DNA from 3 places in the Saccharothrix syringae genome. Region 3 is predicted to be linked to each of the others. Evidence: riboswitches for the same ligand, from Rfam matches in the RefSeq annotation. Region 3 holds a riboswitch; each other region holds the start of a gene.

Region 1 (3,230 bases), 2.9 Mb from region 3:
GTGCGTTAAGCGCTGCTTCAAGGTCGGGGCCCGCGCCGTTGCGGACCCCGTTCGGGCGCTCAGCGCGTGTGGACCAAGAGCCGGTCCACGCCGTGGACGATGGAGGCGGCCCGGAAGACCGGGCGGTCCTCGGCCAGGCGCAGGTTCGGGAACCGGCGCAGCAGCGCCGGGTACGCCGCGCGCAGCTCCATCCGGCCCAGCTCGGCGCCGACGCAGCGGTGCGCGCCGTAGCCGAACGCCAGGTGCGACGAGGACTTGCGGGTGTGGTCGAACCCGGGCGTGCCCTCGCGGTTGGCGGCCGCCAGGGACACCACGATCGCGTCGCCCTCCTCGATCCGCTGCCCGCCCACGGTCAGGGCGTTGCGGGCGAAGCGCGGGAACGCCACCTGCACCACGCTCAGGTGCCGCAGCAGCTCCTCCACCAGCGGGGCGACCGCCGCGTCGTCGTCGCGCATGGCGGCACGCGCCTCGTCGTCGCGCAGCAGCACGTAGGCGCCCAGCGCCAGCATGCTCGCGGTGGTGTCGAACCCGCCGGTGAGCACGCCGTCGGCCAGGCCGGCCAGCTCCGCGTCGTCGACCGCGTCGCCGTGCTCGCGGATGATCATGCCGATCAGGCCGTCGCCGGGCGAGCGGCGCTCGCGCTCCACGATGTGGCGCATGTACTCCAGCGACTCCGAGATCGCGCCCAGCGCCTGGCCGGCGCCGCCGAACAGGTCGAACCTCGCCGCCGCGAGCTGCTGGAACCGGTCGCGGTCGTCGTAGGGCACGCCCAGCAGCTCGCAGATCGTCAGCGACGGGATCGGCAGGGCGAACTCCTTGACCAGGTCCACCGGCCCCTTCGCGGCCTCCATCGCGTCCAGCCGCTCGGTGACGATCTCGTCGATGCGCGGCACCAGCCGCGACAGCCGGCGCATGGTGAACTCCGGCGTCAGCAGCCTGCGCAGCCGGGTGTGGTCCGGCGGGTCGGCGAACCCGAGACCACCCGGCGACTGCTCCAGCCGCCCCACCGCCGCGCCCAGGCGGGTGTAATCGTTACTGAACGCCGCTGTGTCGGAAAGCACTTCCCTGGCCTCCGACTCGCCCGTGACCAACCACACGCGAATGCCGAACGGCACGGGCACCCGGTGCACCGGCCCGGACTCCCGCATCCGCTCCAGCTCCGCCACCGGCTCGACGCCGTCCCGCTTCAGCGGCACCAGCGCACGGTCCGGGAGCAGCGACAACGCCCGTGAACCGATCTTGCCCATGATCCACCGCGTCGCCGAACGCCGTGCGACCCACGCCACCAGGCCCTCGCGCACCGACGCCAGAGTCGCCATCCCACACCCCTCGTTCCCCAGTCCGTCCCCAGATCGAATCGACGAACGGTAACCGCATGCGCGGGTGGCGAGCATCGCGCCACAGGCGGATTGACACACCGTGGTCGGTGGCAGACGATCGGCAATCGCGCGTGAACAGGGGGAAGCCGGTCGAAGTCCGGCGCTGGCCCGCAACGGTAGGTCCCGGCCCGGGACGAGCCCGAACACCCGCCACGCGCGGCACGCTCCAGACACCGTCGAGGTCAGCGGGTCGGAGCCCGGGTGAAGGCCGTCCGGGGTCCGCTCGCGCGCCTCGCGCCCGGAAAGGTCGAACATGCCGATCAGGCCGATCAGACGGACCGCCGCCGCGGTCGCCGCCGTCGCCGCGCTGCTGGTCGCGCCGCACGCCCACGCGCAGCCGCCGGCCGACGCGCCTTCGGCGGGCACGTCGTCGACGGACGCGGCTCTGGTCGGCGCGGCTCCGGCGGACGCGACTCTCGTCGGCGCGACTCCGGCGGACGCGGCTCCCGTCGGCGCGGCTCCAGCAGACGCGGCTTCGGCCAACGCGAGTTCGGCCAGCGCGGCCCAGGCGGGCGTGGCCGCCGCCGCGGCGGGGTGGCTGGCCCGGCGGCTCGTCGACGGCGACCACCTGGAGACCGAGTACGGCGGCACCCGGTTCGTCGACCACGGCCTGACCCTGGACGCGCTGTTCGCCCTCGCCGCCGCCGGCGTCGCCGAGGACCGCGCGGACGCGATCACCGCCTGGTTCGCCCGGCCCGAGACCGTCGCGACCTACCTGCACTTCGGCGACCCGAACACCTCCTACGCGGGCTCGTACGCCAAGCTCGCGCTGGCCGTGCAGGTGCGCGGCCTGGACCCGACCGACTTCGGCGGGGTCGACCTGATCGCGGGCCTGACCGCGCTGCAGGCGCCCTCCGGGCGGTTCTCCGACGTCCCGCAGGACTTCTCCAACGGCTTCACCCAGGCGTTCGCGGTGCTGGCGCTGGAGCGCCGGCAGAGCGCGCCGCGCAACGCGGTCGACTTCATGCTGGGCACGCGGTGCCCGGGCACCGGCTTCCCGGTGCAACTGCTGGCCGAGCCCTGCGTGCCCGACGTGGACACCACCGCGATGGCCGTGCAGGCGCTGCTGGCGGTGGACCGGACCCCCGCGGACGACGCGGCGCTGGCCGAGGCGCTGACCTGGCTGGCCGGGCAGCAGCAGCCGGGCGGCGGGTTCCGCGAGGACGGCAAGGACGACGAGGGCAACGCCAACAGCACCGGCCTCGCGGCGCAGGCGCTGCGCGCGGGTGGTCGGACCGCCGAGGCGGACCGGGCGGCGGCGTTCCTCGCCGGGCTGGCCCAGGGCTGCTCGGCGGCCGGGGCGGACCGCGGTGCGATCGCCTACGACCGGACCGGTTTCACCGCCGCGACCGCGCAGGCCGCGAGCGCGCAGGCCGTGCTGGGGCTGGTGGGCGTGGGCTACGCCGAGCTGTCGGCCGAGGGCGCGGTGACCGGCGTGCCGGTGCTCGACTGCCCGGTGGCACCGACCTCCACGACCCCGGCGGCCTCCACTTCGGACACCACGACCACGACGACCGCGGTGGCGGCGGCCGGTGGCGGGCGGGAGCTGGCCCGCACGGGCGTACCGGTCGGGCCGGCCACGTGGCTGGGTTCGCTGCTGCTGGCCGCGGGTGCGCTGCTGCTGGTGGTGGCGCGGCAGCGGCACGCCGGGGTCGGGAAGTGACTTCACGCGGTCTCGCGGCCTCGTCGGCGATACCGGTCACGGCTGCCGCCCGCGCGGCAACGGCACACCGGCGTCCGCGAGCGACCTCCCGCGGCCTCGCCGCCTCGTCGGCGGTGCTGATCGCGGTCACCGTTCCGGCGCTGCTCTCCCCCGCCGCCTGGGCCGCGTCCTGCGCCGGGGTGAGCGTC
Region 2 (3,230 bases), 5.1 Mb from region 3:
CACCACCACCCGCGCCACGTCCGCGGGGAACCGGTCGAGGTCGGCCTCGGCCCGGATGGTGGCGAACGACCGGCGGTAGATCTCCGCGCCGTCCCTGACGTAGCTGGTCACCTGATCTCCTCGTACCCGTCGTCGGTGGCGACGAACTCCACCACGTCCCCGGCGGGCCGCCCGCACCGGCGCGCGCAGCCCGACCAGTGCACGCGCCCCGCGTGCGGCGTGCCGACCCACCGGGCCACGTCGGCCCGCACGTCGCTCAACGACTTCGCGCACCCCGGCCGCCCGGTGCACGCGCTCACCCCGTGCCAGGGGGAGTCCGGCGAGGTGAACAACCCGTTCGTGTCGGTCCCGGCGGGCACCACCACGCTGCGCCACGGCGTCACCCGCACCGGCACCCCGGCGAGCAGCCGCGCGTCCAACCGCCCCAGCGGCACCCCGGCCACGACGACCGCCCCGACCGGTCCGGGCATGACCGGCGTCACAACGGCGGGCAGGCGCTCGTCGACGACGGTCCCGAAAGCCGAGGTGATCCTCCCCACACCGCCGTCCACTTCGGACAGCCGCCAGGCGTCGCCGCGCACCTGCTGGAACAACCGCGCCGCGGTCACCACCGCCGCCACCGGGTCGTCCACCCGGACCCCTGAATCGTGGCCTGCCAGGAACAACGCGTCCCCGACCAGCCCGATGTCGCCACCCAGCCCGCTGACCGGGCCACCGACCGTGACCAGGAACCGCCCGGACAGCCCGGCCAGCTCCGGCACCGCGCACAGCGCCGCGTCGATCCCGTCGACCAGGGCCTGGTTGTCCTCCAGCGGCGCGGCCACGACGTTCCGGATCCGCTCGTGCGTCACCGAGGGCAGCAACCCCGCCTCGCGCAACCGGGCGCCCAGCTCGACCTCTGCCCCCGGTGCCAAGCCCCTGACCTGCACGTTGGCCCGCGAGGTCAACTCCAGGAACCCGTCCCCGAGCTCCAGCGCCGCCTCCCGGAGCACGTCGAGCTGACGGGCGCTCAGCGTGCCGCCGGGCACCCGCACCCGCGCCAGCCCGCCGTCGGCCGCGCGGTGCACGTCGACGGCGCCGGGGCAGGCGTCCGGGCGAACTCGGTCGGTGGACATGGGCTGGATGCTAACCGCCCGTTAGGGTGGCCTCCGAACGGCGAAGCAACAGGAGGAAGCCGGTGCGAGTCCGGCGCGGTCCCGCCACTGTGACCGGGGGAAGCCCCGGGAGTCAGGAACTCCGCCCAGCCGTCCCCTACGACCTGGGGCGAGGACCCCCGAGGGATGGAGCCCGCACGTGATCCTGCTGCTGTCGACCTCCGACACGGACCTGCTGTCCGCCCGCGCGAGCGGCGCCGACTACCGCCTGGCCAACCCGGCCCGCACCACCGTCGACGACCTCCCGGCCCTGCTGGAGGGCACCGACCTGGTGGTGGTCCGCATCCTCGGCGGCCGCCGCACGTGGGAGGAGGGCCTGGACCACCTCCTGGCCGGCCCTCGCCCGGTCGTCGTCCTGGGTGGCGAGCAGAACCCGGACGCCGAGCTGATGGAGCTGTCCACCGCGCCCGCCGGCGTCTGCGCCGAGGCGCACGCCTACCTGGCCCACGGCGGCGCGGCCAACCTGGCCCAGCTGCACGACTTCCTGTCCGACACGGTCCTGCTCACCGGCCACGGCTTCAGCGCCCCCGAACCGGCCCCCACCTGGGGGATCCTCGACCGCGAGACCGGCACCACCCCCACCGGCCCCACCATCGCGGTGCTCTACTACCGCGCCCACCACGTGGCCGGGAACACCGCGTTCGTCCACGCCCTGTGCGACGCCATCGAGGCCAAGGGCGGCACCCCGCTCCCGATCTTCTGCGCGTCCCTGCGCTCCGCCGACGAGTCCCTGCTCGCCGAGCTGCGCAAGGCCGACACCCTGGTGGTGACCGTCCTGGCGGCGGGCGGCACCACCCCCGCCACCGCCTCCGCCGGCGGTGACGACGAGGCGTGGGACGTGGGCGCCCTCGCGGCCCTCGACGTCCCCATCCTCCAGGGCCTGTGCCTGACCACCAGCCGCACCGCGTGGGATGAGAACGACGACGGCCTGTCCCCGCTCGACACGGCCACCCAGGTGGCCATCCCCGAGTTCGACGGCCGGATCATCACCGTCCCGTTCTCCTTCAAGGAGGTCGACGAGGACGGCCTGACCGTCTACGTGGCCGACCCGGAGCGGGCCGCCCGCGTCGCGGGCCTCGCCGTCCGCCACGGCAGGCTCCGCCACGTCCCCCCGGCCGACCGCCGGATCGCGATCATGCTCTCGGCCTACCCGACCAAGCACTCCCGCATCGGCAACGCCGTCGGCCTGGACACCCCCGCCAGCGTCGTCCGCCTGCTCGAAGCGCTCCGGGAACGCGGCTACGACATCGGCACCGACCTCCCCGGCGTCGACAACCAGGACGGCGACGCCCTGATCCACGCCCTCATCGCCGCCGGCGGCCAGGACCCCGACTGGCTCACCGAGGAACAGCTCAAGGGCAACCCGGTGCGGCTACCCGCCACCCGCTACCGGACCTGGTACCAGACCCTCCCCGCCGACCTCCGCGAAGCCATGGAGGAGCACTGGGGCGAAGCGCCGGGCACCCTCTTCGTGGACGGCGACGACATCGTCCTGGCCGCCCTGCGCTCCGGCAACGTGGTCGTGATGGTCCAACCCCCGCGCGGCTTCGGCGAGAACCCCATCGCCATCTACCACGACCCGGACCTCCCCCCGAGCCACCACTACCTGGCCGCCTACCGCTGGCTGGAACAGGAGTTCCAGGCCGACGCGGTGGTCCACGTGGGCAAGCACGGCAACCTCGAATGGCTCCCCGGCAAGACCGCGGGCATGAGCGCGTCCTGCGGACCGGACGCGGCCCTGGGCGACCTGCCCCTGATCTACCCGTTCCTGGTCAACGACCCGGGCGAGGGCACGCAGGCGAAGCGCCGGGCCCACGCCACCCTCGTGGACCACCTGGTACCACCCATGACCCGCGCCGACAGCTACGGCGACATCGCCCGCCTGGAACAACTCCTGGACGAGCACGGCACCATCGCCGCCATGGACCCGGCCAAGCTCCCGGCCATCCGAGCCCAGATCTGGACCCTCATCCAGGCCGCCAAGCTCGACCACGACCTGGGCCTGGAGGACCGCCCCCACGACGCCGAGTTCGACGACCTCCTCCTCCACGTGGACGGCTGGCTCTGCGAGATCAA
Region 3 (3,230 bases):
TCGCGGACTTCGCGGGAAGGGTGTGGATGACGGTCGAGGCTGTGCTGTGGGACATGGACGGCACGCTGCTGGACTCGGAGAAGCTGTGGGACGTCCCGCTGTTCGAGTTCGTCGAGAAGCTGGGCGGTGAGCTGTCGCTGGAGACCCGTCACGCCATGGTCGGCTCCAGCGTCCCCCGGACCATGGCGATGCTGTTCGCCGAGGTCGGCGTCGACGCGCCCACCGAGGAGGAGCTGGAGGACGGCGCGGCGTGGATCATGCGGCGCACCGAGGAGGTCTTCCGGGCCGGCCTGCCGTGGCGGCCGGGCGCGCGGGAGGCGCTGCGCGCGGTGCGGGCGTCCGGCGTGCCGATGGCGCTGGTGACCTCGACCGAGCGGGGCCTGACCGAGGTCGCGCTGGACACCATCGGTCGCGACCTGTTCGACGTGACCGTCTGCGGTGACGAGGTGGACGGGCTGAACAAGCCGCTGCCCGAGCCGTACCTGAGGGCCGCCCGCCTGCTCGGCGTCGACCCGACCCGGTGCGTGGCGGTCGAGGACTCGCCCACCGGCGTGGCCTCCGCCGTGGCGGCAGGCTGCACGGTGCTGGTGGTGCCGTGCGACGTGGAGGTGCCGGGTGGCGAGCGCCGCGTGTTCCGCGACTCCCTGGTGGGCGTCGACCTGACGACGCTCGCCCCGCTGCTGGACGGCTGAGGGGCCGGGGGACCGCTGAAGCCCCGCCGGTTCACCGGGCCCACCGGGGTTCGGCGGACCGCTGGGACCCGCCGAACCCCGGTGTCCCCGGCTAAAGAGCCGACACCCGCCTCCGCACCCGCACCGCCGGGTCGACCAGCAGGCCGAACACCACGCCGAGGCCCAGCCACAGCGTGGCCTGCTCGGCCAGCGAAGCCAGCCGGAACTCCCACAGCAGGCCCGCCGGCACGTCCGCGGGCACGTCGTCCGGCGTCGCCGGGAACACCACCAGCAGCACCGCCAGCGCGGCCACCACGGCCACCGCGGTGACGGCCGCCCGGACCGGCGCCGGCAGGTGCGCCAACCGCCGGACCAGCACGCCCGCGCCGTGCACGACCAGCAGCCCGGCCGCGATCAACCCCAGGTAGAGCACCGTCCGGTACTCCACCGTCGTGCTCTCGCCGACCCCCGGCGGGTTCGCCGGGTACTTCACCGCGGGCAGCAGCACCGCGACGCCGAACGCCGCGGCCGACAGCCACACCGCCCGGGTGAACGGCGCCCTGGTCGGGAACCAGTGCCGCGCCCCGGCGTAGGCGGTGGCGAACAGCGCCCCGACGGCGAGCCCGACCACGACCGCCGCCAGCGCGCCACCCACCACCTGGGTGCCGCGGCTGAACACCTCACCGTGGTCGTGGGCACCCGGTTCGGCCGGCCGCGCCTCCTCGACGGCCAGCGCCGCCCGGATCGGGGCCTCCACCACGAGCACCCCGACCAGACCCGCGAGCAGCCCGGACAACCCGCCCGAACCGATCCCGCGCAGCAGCAGACTCCGGTAAGCGGACACCCGGCGCGCCTAGTGGCAGGGCACGCCGAGCGCGTGGCGCCCGTCGTGGAAGAACTCGTGGACGGTCTCGGCGGCGTGGCCGAGCGCGATGCCGTTCTCCTGGAGCACCAGCCAGGTCACCAGCAGCGCGACCAGCGCGACGGCGTAGGCCCACCTGGGGACGTGGACGGGGACGGACTGCGCGGGGCTCGTCATGACGGCCTCCTCCATACCTCGTGGAAGGTCAACAACAACTCGTGCCGCAGCCGGTCTCCTGACTCCCGGATCGACACCGTCCCCGCGTCTTCCCAGCCGCGCGTGCGACCAGTGACGTGCTCGGCGGGTTGGCTCCCCGGTCACAGTGGCGAGGACCGCGCCGGATTCCCACCGGCTTCCCGTCCACTGCGGCCTGCGAACCGTAGATGTCGATCGCCCGGCGGCACAACCGGCCGGAAGAGTTGTCGTGCGCCTCACGTCAACGCGCAGTCACCGCACTTCCCGCCGCCGTCGAGCCGGTAGTACAGGCAGCAGCTGCGCCGCCGGAACACCACCTCGCCCGGAAAGGGGACGAACACCCCGGTCCCCCGCAGCGGCGGCTCCGCGAACAGCTCCTCGCCCAGCGCCACGCACTGCTCCGCGGTCGCCACCCCGGCACGCGCCGCGGTCCGCAGCGCCCCGGCCGCGGACGACGCCGCGTTCCCCCACAGCAACCCGGCCGCCACCGGCGTGACCGCGCGCAGGGCCCCCACCACCGGCGCCAGCGGCTCGGCGACGCCCACCCCCGCCACGGGCTCCTTCAACCGGACCCGCAGGCCGTCCTCGTCGTAACGCCACCAGAGGTTCGCCGGCCGCACGTCCGGCACCGCGCCACCGACCACGCGGGCGGCGACCACCGGGCACAGCAGCCGCGCGGAGTAGCCCAGGAAGAACAGCGAGGCGGCGACCCGCGGTTCGCCGGTGCGGTAGCGGTCGGCGATCCGCCCGAGGACGTCGGGCAGCGCGGGGCCTCCCAGCAGCGCGGCGCCGTCGTGCCAGCCCGGGTCGGGACGGCCGACGTCGAGGGCGAAGAACGGGCTCAGGCCGCGGACCTGCCGCAGGGTGGCCAGGACATCGGCGAACTCGGACACGCGGCCCAGTCTGCCGCCCCGGGGTTTTCACGATGGCGACGCGGGGTTGACGGCGCGGCAACGCCGCCGCGGTGCACTGGTGGCTCCCACTCACCCCGGGGGGCGCGGATGACGAGCACCTACGACCGGATCGGTGGCCAGGAAGCCCTGGTCAGCGTGGTCGACGACTTCTACGGGCGCGTGCTGGGCGACCCGGGGCTGGCCCCGTTCTTCAGCGGGACGAACATGTCCCGGCTCAAGGGCAGGCAGGTCGAGTTCTTCACCGCCGCGCTCGGCGGGCCGCAGGAGTACACCGGGCGCTCGATGAAGGAGGTGCACCGCGGCATGAACATCGGGCAGGCGCACTTCGACCTCGTGGCGGGCCACCTGGCCGAGGCGCTGGCGGCGGCGGGGGTGCCCGCGGAGACGGTGGGGGAGATCATCGGCGTGGTGGCCCCGCTGTCGGCGGACATCGTCGCCCCCGCCGCACCCGCCGCCTGACCCGGGGCGCCACCCGCCCGGCGCCGCACCGCGCGCACCGCCCGGCCCACGTCGCGCGGCTCGCACTGCCTCGCGCCGCCCGGCCGTGCTGCCTGACCTGCGCCGCCTGACCTGCGCCGCCTGACCTGC

What was found. Region 3 has a riboswitch for cobalamin ahead of EKG83_RS34370 (CbtB-domain containing protein). Riboswitches for the same ligand answer to the same signal wherever they lie in the genome.
Region 1: it holds a riboswitch for cobalamin, as region 3 does, so the genes downstream of both, EKG83_RS23245 (prenyltransferase/squalene oxidase repeat-containing protein) here and EKG83_RS34370 (CbtB-domain containing protein) in region 3, are expected to answer to the same signal.
Region 2: it holds a riboswitch for cobalamin, as region 3 does, so the genes downstream of both, cobN (cobaltochelatase subunit CobN) here and EKG83_RS34370 (CbtB-domain containing protein) in region 3, are expected to answer to the same signal.

The regions. Positions count from the first base shown of each region.
Region 1 is NZ_CP034550.1:5,362,356-5,365,585, reverse strand. It holds gene EKG83_RS23250 (cytochrome P450) at 60-1,319, opposite strand; cobalamin riboswitch at 1,408-1,548, shown strand; gene EKG83_RS23245 (prenyltransferase/squalene oxidase repeat-containing protein) at 1,633-3,042, shown strand; gene EKG83_RS23240 (hypothetical protein) at 3,156-3,230, shown strand, end outside.
Region 2 is NZ_CP034550.1:2,486,702-2,489,931, forward strand. It holds gene EKG83_RS11700 (precorrin-8X methylmutase) at 1-111, opposite strand, end outside; gene EKG83_RS11705 (hypothetical protein) at 108-1,115, opposite strand; cobalamin riboswitch at 1,123-1,258, shown strand; gene cobN (cobaltochelatase subunit CobN) at 1,294-3,230, shown strand, end outside.
Region 3 is NZ_CP034550.1:8,292,001-8,295,230, reverse strand. It holds gene EKG83_RS34380 (HAD family hydrolase) at 27-692, shown strand; gene EKG83_RS34375 (CbtA family protein) at 784-1,515, opposite strand; gene EKG83_RS34370 (CbtB-domain containing protein) at 1,525-1,710, opposite strand; cobalamin riboswitch at 1,742-1,916, opposite strand; gene EKG83_RS34365 ((2Fe-2S)-binding protein) at 1,965-2,621, opposite strand; gene EKG83_RS34360 (group I truncated hemoglobin) at 2,730-3,101, shown strand.